2 regions of the Paenibacillus sp. MCAF9 genome follow, and region 1 is predicted to be linked to the other one. Evidence: a T-box and tRNA genes for the amino acid it is inferred to sense, from the RefSeq annotation. Region 1 holds a T-box; the other holds one or more tRNA genes.

Region 1 (4,357 bases):
GGCTTTACGGTATCACGATTAGACAACATCAAGCCTACAAACGAAAAAAGTGGCGGCAATTCCGTAATCAAGCACAAGAGATTAATAACTAGTTGAAACGCATGTTGATGGAAAAGGCAAATCATATTTATCCACCAGCGGGATTGAAGCAAAAGGTGCTTGAAGAAATCATGCTCGTTAATAAAAAAGGTGAGATGTTAGCTAAAGTTACAGTTGACACGCTAAATATAGATAATCCTTTTGACCAGATTATTAACTCATTGAAACCGGGAACGGGTAAAGCGATATACATCGTTCACGATAATCCGGATAAAATGATAAGCAATCAAACTAATTATGAAAAAGAAATATGGCATGAAGGCATAGAAGAGCTTCAAGAAAAAATAAAACCTTATGTATTTAAAACACCTCTGGACTCAGAGTTGAAAGCTAGTTATGTGATGTATGGGTTCGATTCACTGACTGAGATTGAACTAGCCGAGATGGTTGAAGAAGCAGAATATACGGGTGAAAATGTAATCGTGAGAGATTTGAAAAAATCTGATCGAATGGTGGGGGCTGCGTTCGTATACGAGAAAGAAGGCATTGAATTCGAACTGCATATTTTGACGACAACCAAGAACAGAATTCATGTTCCCGACATCAACGATCATCTCATTGAGACCATTCTAGTTGGTGAAAAGGAAGGCATATACTTATCGGATGGGAAGCAGCATCAATTGATTTGGGTAACGGATGATAACGGAAATAACATCCAATATGAGGTAAGGGCATTCGAGGTTTCGAAAATGTGGGTATGTGCAATCGCGGATAGTTTGATGGAGATACAATAAAGCAAGGCAGGAATAAGGAGATGTGGGCAGTAACATAATCACCTTGACTTGAAATATCATATTGAGTATAATTCCAATAAATTGAATATTCTAATAAAAAGCTATGATGAGAAAGAGTACCAAGGCGATGTCTTTTTACAGAGAGCCCCGGTTGCTGAAAAGGGGTAAAGAATAACTTTGGGAATATGGTCTCTGAGCTGCGCATCGAACCCTCATATGGTTGTAGGCTGCGCCGGAACCCGCACCCGTTACTGTGCTAGGGTATACATGCATAAGCATCGTACCTGAAGAGGTTAATGCCGCGAGGCATTAATAAAATTGGGTGGTACCGCGTGAGCACAGCTCTCGTCCCTTTGGGATGAGGGCTTTTTTGTTTGTCAAAAAAAGGAGGAGTTAGGATGACAAATGTGTTTATTGGCGGTGCTTGGCCCTATGCGAACGGTTCATTGCATATGGGAAGATTGGCGAGTGTATTGCCAGGGGATGTGTTGGCACGTTATTACCGCGCAAAAGGAAATAAGGTGTTGTACGTATCTGGAAGTGACTGCCACGGTACGCCTGTTGCGGTGCAAGCGATTCAGGAGGGTGTTTCTCCGGGAGATATTGCAGATCGATTTCATCAGGAATTTGCCGAATGCTTTAAACAGCTTGGGTTTACGTATGATTTGTATACTCGAACAGACCAGCCATTTCATCACCAAGTCGTTCAACAGTTATTTTTGGCACTTTTAGAAAAAGGACATTTATATAAAAAAACAATTCAACAAACGTATTGTGAAACAGATCAACGATTTTTGCCGGATCGATATGTTGAAGGGATTTGCCCTGTTTGCAGCAACCGTGCGAGAGGCGATCAATGTGATTATTGTTCAGCCTTGCTTGACCCAGCCGACCTGACAGACAAGACATGCAAGCTTTGCGGGAATCCTCCAATTGAGCGGCCAACGGAACATTATTATCTTGCACTCTCTTCCTTCCAAGCTGAATTGACTAAGTATGCAAAAAAAACAAAAGGCTGGAAAGAAAATGCAGTACAATTAACGCAAGGATATCTTGCAGAGGGGCTTCAAGATCGTGCGGCGACAAGGGATTTAGATTGGGGTGTGGAGGTTCCGGTTGCAGGGTTCGAGAATAAAAAAATTTACGTCTGGATTGAAGCAGTGAGCGGATATTTATCGGCAAGCAAGCAGTGGGCTGCTGAAACAGGCGGCAGCTGGGAGGCCTTCTGGAAGGACGGAAATGAGGAAATAACCGCTTATTATGTACACGGTAAAGACAATATCCCTTTTCATACACTAATATGGCCGGCTGTGCTGATAGGCGCCGAGGAATACCATTTGCCTGATCGAATTATCTCTTGTGAATACATGACGCTGGAAGGGAAAAAGTTTTCGACAAGCAATAATTGGGCGGTATGGGTGCCGGACATTTTGAAGCGTTATGAGCCAGACTCTATTCGTTATTTCTTGATCGCAAACGGTCCAGAGAAACGGGATACTGATTTTTCTTGGCGAGAATTTATTTATAGTCACAATGGAGAATTGCTTGGCGCATTTGGCAATCTAGTCAATCGTACGCTAGCGTTTGTAAATAAATCTTTTGAAGGAAACGTTCCTGAAAGCAAGCAGAACGCGGAATGGATGAAAGCCATTGCTTCTTTATATGTCGAGTCAGGTGCATGCATTGAAGAAGGACGACTAAAGGAAGCGATTGAGTTGATTTTTGCTACTATTCGCAGAGCAAACAAATATTTTGATGAACAAAAGCCATGGGTTCAGATTAAAGAAAATCGAGAGGCTTGTGCTTTTACTATAAACACTTGCGTGCAAATTATAGCGAATCTGTCTCAATTGTTGAACCCGTTTATTCCTTTCTCATGCGAGAAAACAAGAAGGTTTCTAACTCTTCCTGAGCCTAGCTGGGAGTTCATTACTGTAGCTGCTAATCAAAAAATTCAAGGTTTAGAGCTGTTGTTTGAGCGTATTGACGTTGGTCGCATTGAGGAAGAAACAAATGCGCTAAAGATTCAATCCAAAAGGGAGTGAGCCTATGAATAAGAGAATTATCGTTACTGGCGGAGCCATTATTAAAGATGAAGCTGGAAGAATATTGTTACAGAGAAGATCAGACTACGGAGATTGGGGTCTGCCAGGCGGCGGAATGGAAGCGGGAGAAAAGATTGAAGAAACGATGATAAGAGAGGTGCTGGAGGAAACGGGTCTGCATGTAACAGAATATGATTTGTATTCCATTTATACTGGTCCCAATATGCAGTATCGATATCCTGATGGCAATGAAGTTGTATTCGTCATGTTTATCTTCAACGTGGCGGTAGATTTAACAGGTAAATTAGCTGAGGATGGTAAGAATGTACTGCATACGGACAGCAATAATGAGTCACTGCAGTTGGTTTTTACGAAATTGGAGGATATCGATATTGAATGCATTAGCAGCGTGCAGAAGCAGCTGTTTAGGGATCTATTGAATCATAAAACGGATATTTTGCGAGGTTGATGATTGAACTTTCTTTTTGTTGAAATAGTTAGAATAAATTATAAATTTTAGGAGTTGTTATTGGTGGAAAATAATAGTGTAAACTTGGTTCATTTGAAAGGACCATCATTGGTTTTTTTAGTAGCAGATTTACAAGATTCCGTTCATTTTTATGAAGAAATAGGATTTACTTCAGAAAATATCGGCGGACACATCCATATGAACTACGGAGATGTGACCTTTATTCTACACGAAGCTAAATTGAAAAGTGATATTCGGCCCAATTCGTCAGTAGAAGGCGGACTTTATTTTGATGCTTTCTGCTACACGAATCCAGAGGGATTAAGACAGTTACATAAGTTGTTTATTTCAAAAGAAGTGAAGATTGTGCAAGGACCGCATTGGTCAGATGGATGGAGTGAGCTTACCATTGTCGACAATAACGGTTATCGTATTGCTTTTGGCGGCTGAGCATTGTTTTTTAAGTCGATGTGCCCGAACTTAAAAGCCTTGATTTGAATAATGGCATAAAGCATGTCATTAATCGAAGTATGAGATAAAGTTGAAGCGTTGAGAAATAGTAGTTTTTGCCTAGAGTTGACTATGAAACGTTTTTTACCTTTGAGCGATACAGCAGTGAAGCTAAAATAAATGTATAACTTTGTTAAGGAGCTGCTGAAATGCCTAATAAAAACGAGCTTATCTCATCATTATTATTAATGGCCAATGAATGGGGGTTAACCGATATTACGCCTCATGTGCTTAGTGAGGGTGGGAATCTAATTATTCATCTAGCTCCTTATCCCATTGTGGCAAGAATAGCGATTGTTCTCTCAGAAGCAGATGGAGAGTATGCATACAAGATACAGGATCGAGAGCTGCTTGTAGCGCGTTACCTACATTCCAAGAATGTCCCTGTGCTGCTGCCAACTAGCCTTGTTGATGCGGGTCCTCATAACGTGGCAGATACATGGCTGACGCTGTGGGCTTATGTCCATCCTGCAGCCTTGCAACCTCCATCACCGAAGGAA
Region 2 (17,364 bases), on a different contig from region 1:
ATTGCTTTCGAAGGAGATCAAGCTTTCATCAATGTAGAATTGGTCATGCCTGATCCTGATAAAATGTATCCTCAAGTTATTACAGACGTATCCGCCTCCACTTATATTGATGCTAAGCTAAAGCCAGTACTCACCCAATCCTCGCAATCTACGGGATCAAGTGAATCGTCAACAGGCAAAGCGATCATCATCAATTAAACCAAAAAAGACTTCTCTACCTGTCTTATTAACCATCGGACAGTTGAGAAGTCTTTTTTTATTTGCTTTCAAGCTCATTCAGCATTGGAATCGACCAGTCAATCGGCTCGCTTCCAATCGATTCTAAGAAACGATTTGTCCTGGAAAATGGTTTGCTTCCAAAAAAACCTTTGCGCGCTGCAAATGGGCTCGGATGCGGTGAAATAATTAAATGATGCTTGTCACCATTAATATGCTTCGCTTTCGCTTCTGCATTCTTGCCCCAAAGTATAAATACCACGGGCTTCTCCCTATCGTTTAGAGTGGCAATAATCTGATCGGTAAATTGCTCCCACCCTATTCCTTGATGGGAATTAGGATTGCCATCCTCCACCGTAAGCACTGTATTTAGAAGCAGCACTCCTTGCTTAGCCCATGATAGCAAGCTTCCATGGTCAGGCACAGTGGCCCCTACATCCGACTCCAGCTCTTTGTAAATGTTTTTTAGTGAAGGAGGTACCTTTAATCCTGGCTGCACGGAGAAGCTAAGCCCATGCGCCTGCTTTGGTCCATGATAAGGGTCTTGTCCTAAAATGACCACTTTCGTCTGCTCATAGGATGTATGATGAAGTGCATTGTATATATTTTCTGCTTCCGGATAAACTGTGGTCGTTTTATATTTTTCTGCCAATATGGCAAAAAGCTCTTGCATATAAGGCGCTTCAAGCTCACTCTGCAATTTCTGCGCCCAATCATTTACTAACGTATTCATAATCATTAATATCCCCTTCAAACGCAATCGTTTTTGAATAAGCAGCCTTTATTAGCTCTGCTTATCAAACCAATTATAAAAAACTTGATTAATATATTGTCCAGTAAGCAAATATGGAACCGTCTCTTCTTCTACAAACGACTCTTTTCCTTGAATACTAAAATAAAGCCATAAAGCGATTCCTTCGGAAAATGAATCAGGCTCGTAATCAGCTTCATTTAATAGGCCTGAAATGACAGACATACAGTCCTCTATCGCCGCTTCCCCTTCAGAATGATACGTTTTAAGCTTTATTTTCAAATAGGAATAGACATAAGGAAACTCCTTGTTTCCGCCCAGAGAAGAGCTGTAGAGCGCTGTAGAGATCGCAACTGCCATTATGCCGGTTTTCCACTGCTCCGCTTTTTCCGTGAGTGATACATCATCCTTAAACCGATGTAGAAGATCATTGTAAAGTGTGTCCTTTAAAGAGAATATCTCCGCATAGAGTCGACGCGCGCTTAGCTTAAGTGAATTCTCCTCGTTCTTGTGCTGCATCAATCATCCACCAACTTCCCTTATTTCTCAGGTATTTCAATACAACTCTTAGTTTACTTCATTCAAAATAGAGAAAGCAAAAAAGTTTCCTCATTAAATGTCGTGGCAAATGCCAAAAGTATAATAAAAAAAGCCCGCTGCATGATATCGCAACGAGCTCATAAGACAGCTTAATCAGAATGCACCACTTCTGTTCCTGCTATAAAATCATGAATCGCTCTTTTGTCCTCGCGCAAACCGACCATAAAGGCGCTGACGATCACAGCAATACCTAATGTTAATCCATAAACGAGTCCACCAACAACATTACGCAATAACATGGTTCCTATACCTGGAGGTGAGCCATCCAACTTTCTAATCTGTACGCCGCATATCCTTTTCCCAATGGTATAGCCGCTCCAAAATACCGGAACCAGTAACGAGTAAAGGAATGAGACCGCATCTGTAAAATAATCTCTACCTTCATTTCCTCCTGTAAATATTAATGAAATAATGGCTAATGGAATGCCAATAATAATGCCATCCAGCAACGAAGCTCCTAATCGAATCCAAAAACCTGCGTTCATGCCGAGTCCCCTCCAGTATTACATCATTAATGTTACTCCCTTATTCAGACACATTCCTATTAAAACTTACGCAGATCAGCTCCGATGTATACCTTAATCCATTCGCCTATTCTTAAAGTAAAAAATATTTCGAAGCTATCCCATTTGAAGACTAACCCATCTCTTTTTTGACGATGATTAAAATAATGAAAGAAGGAATACGATCTGGAGGATAGATTTTGTGGATACTACAACAGAATTGCTAATAAAAAGAGCATATGCCAATCCTCGTTTAAGACAAAACATTGTGAACAAGAGTATGATTTGTTTGTATTGTGACTACTCCGGTTTCGTTGCGCAAAACAATCATGGAGCAGCTTGTTGCTTTGTCTTCAATAGAACGATACGCGTTACCGCCAAAAAAATACTGATGGAACATGTTGAAGGCTCCAATTACGGTGAATTGCTTGCTGTTCGTTACAGTCTTGAAATACTTGCAAGTGCGCTGACGGAGTATGAGCCGAAGTTCGCTATTATCTATACTGATTGCAGTCAAATCACAAACATTTTATCAAAAGATTATTTTTCTCATTCACATCATAAAGATGCTAGAGATGAAGTATTGGCAATTCTACATCATTTAAATAATATGTATCCCAACGTTTACATACAAATAAAATACATAAGCAAGCACAAGAAAAACAATACCCTCCATAGGTTAGCCCATAATGCTGCGAGACAAGCTGCTATAAATTAATTACTGCCAGCCTCTAATTTACTTAACGGCTTTAGAAATTAACATATTAAATTAAATTGCTAGATTAAGTACCTAACAATAAAAAAACCTCCTTTGCTTAGAACTGACAAGTCAGATTCTATAAAGGAGGTTCTTTTATCGTTCGTACATCTTATGTACTTCGTGAAAACCATTGACTCGTCAATGTCTTCGAGGTATGCCGAGGACGGGAATCGAACCCGTACGATGGTCACCCATCGCAGGATTTTAAGTCCTGTGCGTCTGCCAGTTCCGCCACCCCGGCATGTTGTAAAGGTTTTGCTTATGGTGGGCCCTGAGGGACTCGAACCCCCGACCAATCGGTTATGAGCCGACCGCTCTAACCAACTGAGCTAAGGGCCCTCGAAAAACGTATATTTCAACGTATTCATCGAAAGGTTGGTTGCGGGGGCAGGATTTGAACCTGCGGCCTTCGGGTTATGAGCCCGACGAGCTACCGGGCTGCTCCACCCCGCGACGTATATCCATTTGAGCAAAGCCAGTTGAATTGGCGACATAAAATAATATACTATATAGGTGTGTTTTAAGTCAAGCAAAATATTCTAATTTATTTTCTTTTTATTTTTTATGGTATAAACCTCACGCCGTATCGCCCTTTTCGGGATCGAAATACCTCTACCTCATGCGGAGTTTCATAGCCATACATCCAACCGTCATTCTCCATTCTCCTAACCAAACAACCCGCTTGAAATTTGGTTTCATATAGGCGAACCCAATATACCCATCTCATGTCATCCCTCCACTATCTTATTGGAGAAGCTGATGCTTATCACTCCAAAGGCTGTATACATTAGAATACCCCAAAATTGGGATCATACATGCAAATGGGGTATACTCAAAATAGGTCATTTCGAAGGAGCTGAAGACCATGTTATATGGAATTGTTGTTTTCCCCGAAAAGCATGTACAGGACTTCGCTAATAGCTGGCGAAGACGCCATGATCCGCATTACACAGCTGTACCTGCTCATTTGACAGTACGATACGCAGAAGATTGGTCAGACGATGAATTGCAGCTTGCAGTCGCTCATTTAGAGCAAACAACATCTAAGCTGCCTGCTTTCTCTATCCATTTGAACCGTGTATCTACTTTTTTCCCTGTAAGTCATGTGCTCTATTTAGCGCTTGAAGACACCGTTTCCATGCAGAAGCTCCAGGAGAGCATATGCAGCGGTCCGCTGGCCATTGTCGAGCCCAAATATGTTTACACGCCACATGTCACGATAGGGCAAGAAATCTCAGCTGATGAGCTGCATGATTTATTCGGAAATCTGCGCATGCAGTCCATTGATCTTACTTCGAGAATTGATCGCATACATCTGATGTATCAGACCGAGAACGGCTCTTGGACCGCTTACCAGTCCTTTCTATTACGAGGTTAGACAAATATTAAGGAAAAAGCCCGCAAACGACGCAGAGGTCGATTACGGGCTTCTTTCTTATTTCAAATTATCTAGGCATTGGCATAATTTCGACTCCGCCGCCGTTGCCTTCTCCAGTTGGATTGTTTTTAATTTTCTCCAAAACCGCATTTCCGCGTGTTTCCCACTCAGCTAGCGCCTCACGAGCAGATTTTTTCTTATCGATTACGGCTTGGAACAGTTCATAAGCAGGTTGCTGTGCTTCCCATACGCCTGGTTTCTCACGGAAGATTTTGTCCGTATCTAAAGCTGGCATTGGCTTAAGTGAAGTAAATGCGTCAATATTGTATTGCAAACCGCCGATTGGCGTCAAAAATTCCTTACGTGCAACCATTTCATAAAGACTTCTTGATTTCAGCTTAGCCCATTCCTTGCTATTGGAGAACTTGATGAAATCCCAAGCGTCTTTATCGTTTTGAGCTTTGTTGTTAATACCCATCAACTGGCTCAATGAAATACTGCTGCCCACTTCTGGATCGCTTGGAGAAACGGGAACTGTCACAACGTCCCAATCAACAGCTTCAAAATCTTTAATTTTCGATGCGTTGTCCGAAGCTCTCTTAAGCTCATTGATATAACCATAATCACCGATCGTCATCGCAATTTTGCCTTTGATGAACAAATCACCATAGAATGGGTCATTGCCGCCTTCCGCGTTTTGCTTCTCATACATTTTATTCATAAATTCTTGTGTTGGAATAACTTCTTCTTGATACAGCGATGCAACAGTGCTCCATACATTTTCCCACTGATCGCTATTGACGAGCATTTTCTCGCCTTTGTCATCCCACATTTTTAGCTGCAATGCTTGGCTATAAGACTGCGCATTGCTAAAGCCGTCATTGGACCAGCGATTGAAGGAGAATCCAAATTTACGGTCCACGCCTTCACCTTTTGCCACTTGACGTGCCAAGTTAAGAACTTCAGTCCACTCCATTTTGTTTGTCGGAGGAGTTACACCAGCATCAGTAAACATTTTTTTGTTGTAGTAAAGTGCAGAAGAGTTAAAAGTTGGCGTCAATGCATACAATCCGCCATCACCAGCAGCTTTAATGCCTTCAATAACAGTTGGAACATAATCCGACAAGTCGAATTTATCTTGTGCTACTAATGGATCCAGCGGTTGCAACAAGTTGTCTTGTGTCATCCGACGAAGCATATTGTAATCCAGAACAACAACATCGACTGGATTTGATCCAGTTAGCATTTCTTTCATTTTTTCATATGGATCTGGCTGCTTCGTTGGCTTTGCAGGATCTTGCTGTTCAAAGCGTTGATCATCATAGTTGATTGCGCCTACGATTTGGAACTCAATGTTAGGATGAGACATTTCATACATATCCGTGTATTGCTGACGGAAGTAAGGCTCATTATCCGAACCGCCATAAAGCACGCCAATGCGTAAAACCCGTTTTTCAGTAGAGCTGTCTGAGCCGCTGCTGCACGCTGCAAGCAGGCCAATAAGCAGGGTAAGTGTTAACGATACTAAAGTAAATTTGCGAATTCGCTTGCCTGACAATCTTTTATTATTCATTTGGTTTTAACCCCCTAGTGATTTAGGCGGAGTAATAATAATCCGCTCGCCGTCAAATTCCATCGTTGCTTTGTCTTTAATATTAAGAGCAGATAAATATTCCTTAGGCACTTGTAAACGTCCAACTCGATCTACCACGACATAGGCTTCATGCACAGACTGCAGTCCGCTGCTTGCAGCTGGAAGCTCTGCCTCACCTCCATCAAGATTAATATTCGGATTGCGTTTAATAAACTCGGTGCTCGTCAAGCCATCGCGAATGGCAACCACTCGGTCTACCTTGCCAGCAAGCGTCAAGTCATGCGTTACAATGACGATGGTAATACCGATCTCGCGATTCAACCTGCGGAAAATACCCATAATCAAATCGGAGGTAGCCGTATCAACCGAACCTGTCGGTTCATCCGCAAGCAGAAGCTTCGGGCGATTCGACAATGAAATCGCAATGGCAACCCTTTGCTGCTCACCGCCTGACAATTGATGGAGCTTGTTATGCATTCGCTCCTTCAAGCCAACCCATTCAAGCAGCTGCTTCGCATATGCGCGATCAACCTTTCCCGAGAGCATCATCGGCATTTCTACATTTTCGAGGGCAGTAAGATAAGGCAGCAAGTTTCTCGCATTATTTTGCCAAATAAATCCTACCGTCTCCCTCTTGTATTTCACTAGATCCTCTTCGGAAATCTTCAGAAGATCCCAAGGACCTACATGCACCTGGCCGGCTGAAGGGCGGTCAAGACCGCCCAGCGTATTCAGAAGCGTCGATTTCCCGCTGCCGCTGTTGCCGATGATAGCCATTAGCTCGCCTTCGTTTACTTTTAGGTTCAAGCCTTGCAGGGCAACGACCTCTAGATCGTCTGTCTTGTAAATTTTCACTAGACCTTCGCAATCGATCATCGCTGTTGTCATCGTTCTTCTCCCATCTTGACCGCTTGATGCACTCTAAGCCTGCGTATGTGCAGGAAGAGAAGCAATGCGCCGGTCAGCATCATAAATCCGACAACTATGAACAATTGGTTCGTATCGCTAGACTCGAATATGACTCGGAAAGGCGGTACTGTTTCTGCAACGTTTTCTGTCGTTTGCAAGAATGGAAGGAAGAGCAAGCTCACACCTTTACCAATTAACACGCCAAGTCCTATCGCAAGTCCTGCTGTAAATAGCTGCTCCAGAAGCAGCATCCCCGTAAGCTGTCTTCGCGATAATCCCATTGCCCGCAATACCCCGAATTGGACAACACGCCCTGAGAGATTGAAGAACCAGAATAGAACGTAGCCAGCTAGTGTGATGATGACCGAAACAAGGAAACCTAAGCTCAATATTCCGAATACGCCGCCCCTAGTTGGAAGCTTCGATTGAATGATTAGCTCGCTTCTTACATCTTTAATAGCTGCTATCTCCACCCCAGCCTTTTGCAGCGCTTCAACGATCGGAGCTACTTTAGCATCAGGCTTCATCTTCAGCCAAACCTCATAAGGAATAAGCGGAAGCTGGTCATAAATATAATCTAAATTCGTGATAATAAACGGTGATTTATCCGGATATTGGCTAGGCCAATAAGGCAAAATGCCAACGACCATAAAATCCACTTTACCTTCGGCGAATCCAACTGATACGGGATCTCCGATTTTTAATTGATATTTCTCTGCTACTTTCGAAGGAATAAGCGCCGCATGCTCATATTTACCCAAGTTATTTAAATAATAATTCGGATGAACAGGATACAAATCATTGCGGAACCAGCCGACCTTAGCAAAGTCGACATTATCAATACCCATTACAGTTCCTTGACCAATCGATTTGCCTGATATGACCACGCTGCCCTTCGTCTGTAATACACGAGCAGCCGCTTCTACGCCATCAAGAGAACGGAAAAGCTCAAATGGAGGTTCACTGAACAACATCTTTGAAGGTATGGTTTGACCGCCACCTCCTCCGCCGCCTGAACCACCGCCGTTGCCTCCTCCACCATTTCCGCCGCCGCCAGAACCGCCGCCATTGCCTCCACTGCCGCCGTTACCACCATTTCCGCCGTTGTTGCCAGGCGTCGTAGTAATTTCCGGAGAGCCTTCCCATACCGTTTGAATGGTTACGTCTGCTCCGTATTTATACAGCGTACGTTCTGTGGAGTTCAAATCAATCGTTCTAGCTGCCGATGCGTTATAAACACCAAGCCCAAGCGTCAGCACCAATAGAATCATCAACGGGTAATACCCTTTGGATGAACGTGAAAGCTGAGTCAACGTCAAATAAAGCGGAACCGGTAAAAATTTGCGTCCTAGCCATGTAAACACCTTCAACAGCCATGGGAATAATCTTAAGAAAAACAACCCAAATGCAAAGATTGATAAGGCAGGAACAAAAAATAAAAATGGCTGTACGTTTAATTGATCCGTTGTCATGCCTGTTTTGAAAGTCAACATTTGGCGCTCATTGAACATATACCAGCCATAACCAGCAGCGGCAATTAACAAGACATCAAGATACCAACGCTGCCAAACTGGCTTGCGATCAGAACGCGCCAGATCCTGCTTATAACTTACGATTGAAGATCTTGCATAAATAACAGCTGGAATAATGGTCGCCATAAGCGCTAGAAAGACTGCAGCTCCGCCCGCAATAATGGCCTCTGTAGAGAAACCAACCGGTATGGACTTCCGATTAACGAAAGAGAGGAAGCCATTGGCTGATCCGATACTCTTCGCCATGAACCAACCGATAAACGGACCGCTTCCAAGCGCGATACCGCCGAGCAGTAGTCCTTCGAGCAAATAAATCCAAATGATTTGCCGTGTGCCGGCACCCCTGCTTCGAAGCACTGCAATGTCGCTTCGCTGCTTATCCAGTGACTGCCTTGCATTCATGGCAATGAAGAAAAACACCATCGCAAGCATTGGAGCAGCTAGCGTAAACAGCAATGTTTGCAGCTGCAGGCTTTGTTTCTTAAACTCGGTAAGCGTAGATGCAAAAGAAATTTCTACTCTTGTGTCCTTAAGACGCTGATACAGCTCAATATTCAAGCGTTCTAGCGTCTTGCTTAAAGGTGTTAATTGACTCGTTTTTACTTCTGATAAATCAAATGCGTAGTACCAGCTTGCATTATGCAGCGGTATTTTTTTATTCGCTAACAGCGTCTTTTCGAATGCTGCTTTGCTTATTTGGAACGTGTTCAGCAAGCTTTCCATCCCTTGATACCAGTATGAACTCGTATCAGTAAGCGGTTTGACTGCTCCGACAATTTTCACTCGCAATGTCAGATCCAGTCCACCGTATATCGGATATTCAAAAACATCGCCGATATGTACATCATTTCTATACATTGCTTCCTCAAACATGACTGCTTCGAGTATGTCTCCATCCCCTTCGGTATTTGAAAACCATTTACCTTGGGTCAGCTCTGTATTTTTTTCAAGTTCTGACAGATTCATAATCGTCAGTTGACGGTTGCGTCCTGCGTCTACTTTGCTTGAATCCTCAGGAACGACCTCAGCACCGCGAATGGAATAGCTGTTTACATAAGTACCAAATGGAAATCCAATTTCTTTCGGTATTCCATCTTTAATATACTTTTCAAGCTCCGACAGCGCTGCTAAATCCGTTTTCCCGCCAGCAGGTGATTGATATCTCATGAGAAGCGAGCCCGCAGGTAATCCGGTACTCTTCTGCTGCAGTGATTCGGCTACTACTCTCTTGAGTGCGCCATCTGCATACATAGGGATACTCGTTGCAAATGCAACCGCCAGAGTTAGCCCAGCCAGCGTGCTTAAGGTTAGCCAGCGCGTGTTCCACATTTTGCGGAACAAAAAACGAAACAGCGGAATTCCCATTGGCTATCGACCTACAACTTTCTGCCCCGGTTTCAACCCTTTGAGGATCTCAATATTCGTCGAGGTTTGTTGGCCGACCTCTACGTCAACTTCGCGCTTAACTTCGCCTTCAATGACCTGCACGTACGTACGAGATCCAATAGAACGAAGCGTAGAAGGAGGAATAACAATAGCATTTTCAGTGCGCTTCGTAATGACTTTAATTGAAAGCGGCATTCCGCGGTTCAAGTTTTTAGGCAAATCCTTAAGATCAACGATTAAGAAGTCTTCGGGTTTCTCCGGTTTCTCTACTCCAGAACCACCGCCGCCGCCGTTGTTCTGTTCCTCCGTTTTGTATGGGAGCTGCTTGATCTTGCCTTTAAATTTACCAACGCTCGTAATATCAGCCGTTACTTCCATGCCAACGCCTAGTTTTTCTAGCTCTGACTTAGAAATTTTGGCTGCAGCTGTAATCTTGCTCGTATCGGCTACAATTGCAATTGGAGCATAGGCTTTAATCAAATCGCCCTTCTGCACGTTAAGCGATACAATCGTTCCGGCAAATGGAGCTTTTAATGTCGCTTTCCCGATTTCCTCTTCCATATCGACTAGCTTCTGCTTCTGTTCTTCAAAAGCAATCAGCTTACCTTCGAATTCAATCGGATCCATTTCATCACGCTGGCGAAGCGTGTCTTTCATCTCATTTTCGATTTTCCTAAATGAAAGCCGCTCTTGCCGCAAGCTTTTAACCAGTACATCAACGTCCAGCTGACCAATCACTTGACCGGCTTTTACAGCTGTTCCTACTTTCACATTCAGCTCTTTCAAATTCTTGCCGTCCAATGTGAAAAACATCGTCTCTTCTTCCAAAGAGATAAGCTTGCCGATCAGCGGTATCGACGTTTCTAATGTCGTCGTCGTTACCTCATACTCGGGCTTTTTGGATATTTGTGCAGGGGCAATCTCAGGTATAACCTCTTCTTCATCTTCTGCGGGAAGCAAGGAGCACCCGCTTGAAAGCACCAAAGAAGCACTTAATACAACAACCATTGAACGCTTAAATAAATTTTCCGTCCACCATTTCATAGACAATGTCAGCAACCTCCAAAATCGTAGGATCATGTGTAGTCATACAAATAGAAACTTGTTCAGTGCGAATAATATTTTGGAAAACCGCCATAATTTGAGCCGACATGCCAGTATCAAGCTCTGCCGTCGGTTCATCAGCAAGCAGCAGCATTGGCTTATGGGCGATCGCCTTAGCAATTGCGACCCGTTGCTGCTCACCGCCAGAAAGCTCGAAGGGACGATGATTCATTCGGCGCTCCAAACCAACCAGTTCAAGACATTGCGTAACTCTATCCTTCCATTCCGCTCGCGGTACACCAGCCATCCGAAGAGACAGCTCCACATTCTCACGCGCGGACAATAGCGGCATAAGTGCGAAGGCTTGAAATATAAAGCCCATGTGCTTTCGCCTAACTAAAGTGCGTTGGTCATCGCTCATGCTGTGAAACTTCAAACCGTTAAACAAAATCTCTCCTTTGCTTGGCGTATCGAGCCCGCCCAAGCAATTCAGCAGCGTCGTCTTGCCAGAGCCTGATCTGCCTCTGAGCATGACTAATTGACGCTCCTTAAGCTCCATATTGATGCCCTTCAGTACAGGCAGCGGAGTTCCTCCAACTTGGAAGGTTCGCTCTACATCAATAACTTTAAGCAGATCGCGTCTTTCCTCAGTCGTTTCAACCTGCTCTTCTACCTTCTGTTCTTCTTCCTGCGGAATGGCCATTAGCGCTTCCGATCCCTCCTCAACCAACTTTCATAATTCTCATCTTACATGATAGACGTAGGACATGCTCAAAAAGTTACGTCAAATTCAAACAACTTTTTAAAACCTTTTTCGAACAAAAAAAGCTGCTTTTAGCGAAGGCTTAAACTCCGCATAAAAAACAGCTTTTACATTATCTTACTTCACCTTGAAATGAGAAATAGCAAGGTCCAAATCGCGTACAATTTCCTCTAAATGAACAGCTGCTGAAGAAATGTTATCCATCAAAGCGAGCTGCTCTTCCGTTGCGGCAGCAACATTTTCTGTCTTCTCCAGATTAACGGCAGCTGTAGCAGCCGTTTGCTGCATTGAGGCGCTTACCTGCTCCGAGCTGGCTGACATTTGCTGAGTAATTGCAGAATTTTCATGAATCTGCTCACTCATCTGTGTAATAGAAGCAACGATGACATCCAAGTTCTGACGAACCTCGCCTACCCGCGCGCTGCCTCGCTCCATTTCTAGAACCGTTTGCGACATGTAAGCAGAAGCTCCTGCGATTTCACTTCTGGTAATGTCTACGAGTTGATGAATCCCGTCAGCAGATGCAAGGGATCCCGCTGCCAGTTTCCGAATCTCTCCTGCAACGACGGCAAAACCTCTGCCGTGTTCGCCTGCACGGGCTGCTTCAATTGATGCGTTCAGCGACAAAATATTCGTTTGATTTGAAAAGCTCGTTATATTCTCCGCAATTGCACCTATCTCTTTGGAACGATGCTCAAGCGTTTCAATTGTATTCGATAGTTTGCCAGTTACTGAGGTTACCTCGCTCATTTGATCAATTAACCGGAGCAGCGCTTCATGACCAAGTTCAGCCTGCTTAGAGGTTGAAGATGATTTATCGGCAATGGAGGCTGTGTTTTCTGCGATTCGTTGAATGCCTATCGTCATCTCTTCGATCGCTCTAGATGTTTCTTCCGCACCTCTTGCTTGTACTTCTGAGCCATTCGCTACTTCCTGAATATTTTGAGCGACATGCTCTGCTGCATCTGCAGATTCCTTAGATGCAGTCGTTAACTGATCAGTTGATTTGGTCACTTCAACTGCATTGCTAGCAATACCGCTAATCAGCTGCTTAGTAGCTTCAATCATATGATCCACCGATTGCGAAATACGGCCAAGCTCATCCTTGCTGTATTTCTGATCCGGAAGAATTGTTAAATCTCCTTCTGCTACTCGCTGTGTCTTAAATACAACACTCTTGATTGTCTTCATTATATGACGCACTGTAAAGTACATAGCAATTAATATAACTAATGTAACCACAATGATGCAGATTAAGAGAGTAAGCTGCGTTTTTCTAAGCTCATTTGTAATATCAGTAATTGTGGTTTGTGCATAAATTTTAATATTTTGACCGATTTCATCAATCCCTGTACGGCTTGTTAAGAAGCTATTATCAATCTGTTTATTTTGGAAATTGTTCTTTCCATCCGCTGCTGCTTTTATCGCTGCAGCTGACCAGAAATTAAAATTAGCCTTAAACTCAATTAAAATTTGGTTTATGCTGCGCTCAGAATCCCCTTCTGCTAAGTTCTGAAGGCCTTTCTCATATAAAATGGCTTGTGCTTCTCCTACCCGGTCTTCCACTTGTTTTATATTTTCGGCTAACTCCGCTCGAGCAGCGTCTGCATTTACTTGATCCAAAGTACCGGATTCCACTCTCAAGTAAGCTTGATAGGCCTGATACATATCCCTATCCGCGTTTAATACTAATGTGTCTACTTGATTAGAAGTTTCATAAATACGATCTGTCATGTCATTCAACACGCGCCACTGCTCATTGAGCAAATAAATCCCTGTAAATGCATAAAACATAAGTGGAACCAAAGACAACAAGACTAGCCTAACACGTAAAGACAATTTCATTAAAACCCCGCCCCTCAATTCATGACTATACTCTATAATTATTTATCGGAGACAAATAGCTATTAAGAAGAGACCCTTTCAAAAAAAATTAAATTTTAGTGTCGAATTATGAACAATTTTGTCACAAAAAAAGCGAGCTCTCATGGAAAAGAGCACGCTTTTTTTTATTTAAGCAATTATTTTCCAAACGATTGAGGATCTTGTCTCCAAGCTTGCAAAGCAGCTACATCTTCAGGAGCAACTTTTCCAAGCTCTACAGCCGTTTGAATAAGTGCGCTATAGCTAGATAATGTAACAAGAGGCATTTTCTCTGAAGCAAAGGCTTGAATCGCTGAATCGAATTCGTAAGTGAATATAGCAAGCACCGCCAATACTTCTGCGCCTGCTTCTCTAACTGCAAGACCAGCTTTAAGCGAGCTGCCGCCTGTCGATATCAAATCCTCGATCACAACGACCTTTTGACCAGGTAGAACACGGCCCTCGATTTGATTCTGCTTGCCATGACCCTTCGCTTTATCGCGAATATAAGCCATCGGCAGATTAAGCTTCTGTGCTACCCAAGCTGCATGTGGAATACCGGCAGTTGAAGTGCCCGCAATAACCTCAGCATCAGGATAACGCTCACGAATGATCGTTGCGAAACCTTCTGCAACAAGATCGCGAATCGTTGGGTATGTCATCGTAAGGCGGTTATCACAATAGATTGGTGATTTAATGCCTGATGTCCATGTGAATGGCTCATTAGGGCGAAGTGCTACGGCTTCGATTTCGAGCAGGCTTTTAGCAATTTGATTAGGCAATTCAGATAAAGTAATTTTACTCATAGGAAATCAGCTCCTCAATAATAGATTCTAATGCTGCACGCGGGCTTGGTGCCGCTGTAATCGGGCGACCGATTACCATATAATCCGTTCCTTTGCGAAGCGCCTCACTTGGCGTCATAATGCGTGATTGATCATTAACATCCGCTCCAATGGGACGAATGCCTGGCGTTATGGTTTTGAAAGAGCTGCCGCATAGCGACTTAATAGCCTCAACCTCGGAAGGTGATGCGACAACACCGTCCAAACCCGCTTTTTTGGTAAGCTCCGCATAACGAAGCACTGCCGCTTCTACAGTTCCGCTAATACCGATCTGCTCATTGAGCATGGACTGACTCGTACTTGTCAATTGAGTTACCGCGATAACCGTTGGCTTACGAAGGCTGCTTCCTGTTAATGCAATATCTACGCCTTCAAGCGCAGCCTCCATCATATCACTGCCCCCTGCTGCATGGACGTTAAACATGTCAACTCCCAATTTCGTTACGCTATTAGAGCCGCCTTTGACAGTGTTCGGAATATCATGCATTTTCACATCAAGAAATACGTAGTAACCGCGCTCTTTCAAGCTTTGCACGAAGGAAGGACCGGCAGCGTAAAACAACTGCATGCCCACCTTCATAAAACAGGGAATGCCTTGCAGTTCGGCAATTAAACGTTCAGCCGCTGCTGCATCTGGATAATCAAGGGCTACCATAATCCGTCCAGCTGCTTGCTCTTTAGTCAATTTCATCCGAAATCGCTCCATTTCTCTGTTCATTTGCAAAATAAACGGCCATACGTTTGCTTCAAGCTATCCACCTTAAGACTAACGTCTTAAGGTAGATAACGAAGCAATAAACGCTGGCCGTACTTTTAAGCTAAGTGAGCTTATTTGTTTTGTAGCGCTACTGGCATTGAACGGGAGGAGAAGTTCAACGTTTCGAGCATGACAAGCAATGCACGAACGGTATCAAGCGATGTCATACAAACGACGCCATTCTCAACCGCTTCACGACGAATTCTGAATCCATCACGTTCAGGAGCTTTGCCTTTAGTCAACGTATTGACTACAAATTGCGCTTGCCCTTCACGTACTAGATCAAGAATATTCGGCGAGCCTTCGCTAAGCTTATTAACAGTCGTAACGATAAGGCCTGCTTCTTCGAGTGCTTTCGCCGTTCCGCCTGTAGCAATAATTTTGTAGCCTAGGTTAAAGAATCCGCGAAGCAACTCTGTTGCTTCCTCTTTATCTTTATCCGCAACTGTAGCAATGATAGCGCCTGATGTTGGAATTTTCATACCTGCGCCAATGAGACCTTTATAGAGAGCTTTCGCATATTGAACGTCGCGGCCCATTACTTCACCTGTTGATTTCATTTCCGGCGTTAGCGTTGGGTCAACCCGGCGCAGCTTCGCGAAGGAGAAGACAGGAACTTTAACAGAAACATATTCATCTTCAGGCCACAAGCCTTCAACATAACCAAGATCAGCAAGCTTCGTACCGAGAATTGCTTTAGTAGCTAAGTTTGCCATCGGAATATTCGTAACTTTGCTTAGGAAAGGTACGGTACGCGATGAACGCGGATTAACTTCTATCACATATACTTTTTCTTGGTGAATAACGAACTGGATGTTAACCAGTCCAATTACGTTCAGTGCTTTAGTAATGCTAATCGTGATGTCAACAATTTGCTGTTTAATGTCTTCCGAAAGTGATTGTGGTGGATATACCGCAATGGAATCGCCTGAGTGAACGCCTGCGCGCTCAACATGCTCCATAATCCCTGGAATAACAACAGTATCGCCATCACAAATCGCGTCTACTTCAGCTTCTTTGCCTAGCATATAACGGTCGATTAGAACCGGGTGCTCAGGGTTAATTTTCACTGCAACTTCCATATAGTTAAGCAGTTCTTCGTCTGAGTACACAATTTCCATTGCGCGTCCGCCAAGTACATAGGAAGGGCGAACAAGTACCGGATAACCAAGACCTTGTGCCGTAACTACCGCTTCATCAACAGAGATAACCGTTTTGCCGTCTGGCTGTGCGATATTTAGGCTGCGAAGCAATGCTTCGAATTTCTTGCGATCCTCTGCTGCATCGATGCTCTCAAGGCTGGAGCCTAGAATGCGTACGCCAGCTTTGGAAAGCGGAGCTGCTAGATTGATTGCCGTTTGACCGCCGAATTGTACGATTACGCCAATCGGATTTTCTTGCTCAATAACATTCATTACATCTTCAAAGAACAATGGCTCAAAGTAGAGTCTGTCCGATGTGCTGAAGTCCGTTGAAACCGTTTCTGGGTTATTGTTGATAATAACCGCTTCATAACCTGCATTTTGAATTGCCCATACCGCATGAACCGTCGAGTAATCGAACTCGATGCCTTGACCAATACGAATTGGTCCAGAGCCAAGGACTAGAACCTTCTGTTTGTCCGTAACGGTTACTTCATTCTCTACTTCATAAGTGGAGTAATAATATGGTGTCGAAGCTTCGAATTCAGCTGCGCATGTATCAACCATTTTGTATACCGGCTTCAAGTTAAGCTGTTCGCGAAGTGCACGCACGTCAGCTTCCGTTGTGTGACTGCCATTCGGGAAACCTTCTTGACGAATTTCAGCAATAGAGCGATCTGAGAAGCCTTTGCGTTTAGCTTCATACAACGTTTGTTGATTCAACGTTGATTCGCTGCGCATGCGATCCTCGAATGCTACGATAGACTGAATTTTATCAAGGAACCACCAGTCGATGTTTGTAATGTCTTGGATTTCTTGAAGCTGATAGCCACGGCGGAACGCTTCTGCTACGAGGAACATACGCTCATCATCCGGCTTCTCTAGACGTGCGCGAAGCACTGCATCTTCCAAAGATGAAGCTTCTTTCAAGTGAATGCGGTGAGCGCCAATTTCCAGTGAACGAACCGCTTTATGAATGGATTCCTCAAACGTACGGCCGATAGCCATAACTTCGCCAGTTGCTTTCATTTGCGTACCAAGTTTACGGTTCGCGTTAACGAATTTATCAAACGGCCAGCGTGGAATTTTTGATACGATATAATCAAGTGTTGGCTCGAAGCAAGCATACGTTTGTCCTGTAACAGGGTTTACAAGCTCATCGAGTGTGTAGCCGACAGCGATTTTTGCTGCCATTTTGGCAATTGGGTATCCTGTTGCTTTCGACGCTAGTGCCGATGAACGGCTTACGCGCGGATTTACTTCAATGACATAATATTGATAGCTTTGTGGATCAAGTGCGAACTGTACGTTACAGCCGCCC

Evidence for each region. A T-box is a leader RNA that pairs with one kind of tRNA and senses whether it is charged. The one in region 1 lies ahead of metG (methionine--tRNA ligase), so its partner is inferred to be a tRNA-Met.
Region 2: it encodes a tRNA-Met, which carries the amino acid that the T-box ahead of metG (methionine--tRNA ligase) is inferred to sense. The anticodon was not compared.

Annotation. Positions count from the first base shown of each region.
Region 1 is NZ_JBFREL010000014.1:472-4,828, forward strand. Features, by position in the region: gene AB4Z45_RS20205 (sigma factor) at 1-92, shown strand, start outside; gene AB4Z45_RS20210 (hypothetical protein) at 93-833, shown strand; T-box leader at 928-1,189, shown strand; gene metG (methionine--tRNA ligase) at 1,232-2,878, shown strand; gene AB4Z45_RS20220 (NUDIX domain-containing protein) at 2,883-3,347, shown strand; gene AB4Z45_RS20225 (bleomycin resistance protein) at 3,411-3,797, shown strand; gene AB4Z45_RS20230 (phosphotransferase family protein) at 4,007-4,357, shown strand, end outside.
Region 2 is NZ_JBFREL010000006.1:79,518-96,881, forward strand. Features, by position in the region: gene AB4Z45_RS12610 (S-layer homology domain-containing protein) at 1-198, shown strand, start outside; gene AB4Z45_RS12615 (uracil-DNA glycosylase) at 257-949, opposite strand; gene AB4Z45_RS12620 (hypothetical protein) at 1,001-1,486, opposite strand; gene AB4Z45_RS12625 (RDD family protein) at 1,657-2,052, opposite strand; gene AB4Z45_RS12630 (RNase H family protein) at 2,273-2,788, shown strand; tRNA gene AB4Z45_RS12635 (tRNA-Leu) at 2,986-3,071, opposite strand; tRNA gene AB4Z45_RS12640 (tRNA-Ile) at 3,093-3,169, opposite strand; tRNA gene AB4Z45_RS12645 (tRNA-Met) at 3,207-3,283, opposite strand; gene AB4Z45_RS12650 (hypothetical protein) at 3,393-3,557, opposite strand; gene AB4Z45_RS12655 (2'-5' RNA ligase family protein) at 3,696-4,208, shown strand; gene AB4Z45_RS12660 (ABC transporter substrate-binding protein) at 4,276-5,781, opposite strand; gene AB4Z45_RS12665 (ABC transporter ATP-binding protein) at 5,788-6,678, opposite strand; gene AB4Z45_RS12670 (ABC transporter permease) at 6,687-9,608, opposite strand; gene AB4Z45_RS12675 (efflux RND transporter periplasmic adaptor subunit) at 9,612-10,673, opposite strand; gene AB4Z45_RS12680 (ABC transporter ATP-binding protein) at 10,645-11,376, opposite strand; gene AB4Z45_RS12685 (methyl-accepting chemotaxis protein) at 11,554-13,281, opposite strand; gene pyrE (orotate phosphoribosyltransferase) at 13,458-14,105, opposite strand; gene pyrF (orotidine-5'-phosphate decarboxylase) at 14,098-14,835, opposite strand; gene carB (carbamoyl-phosphate synthase large subunit) at 14,973-17,364, opposite strand, start outside.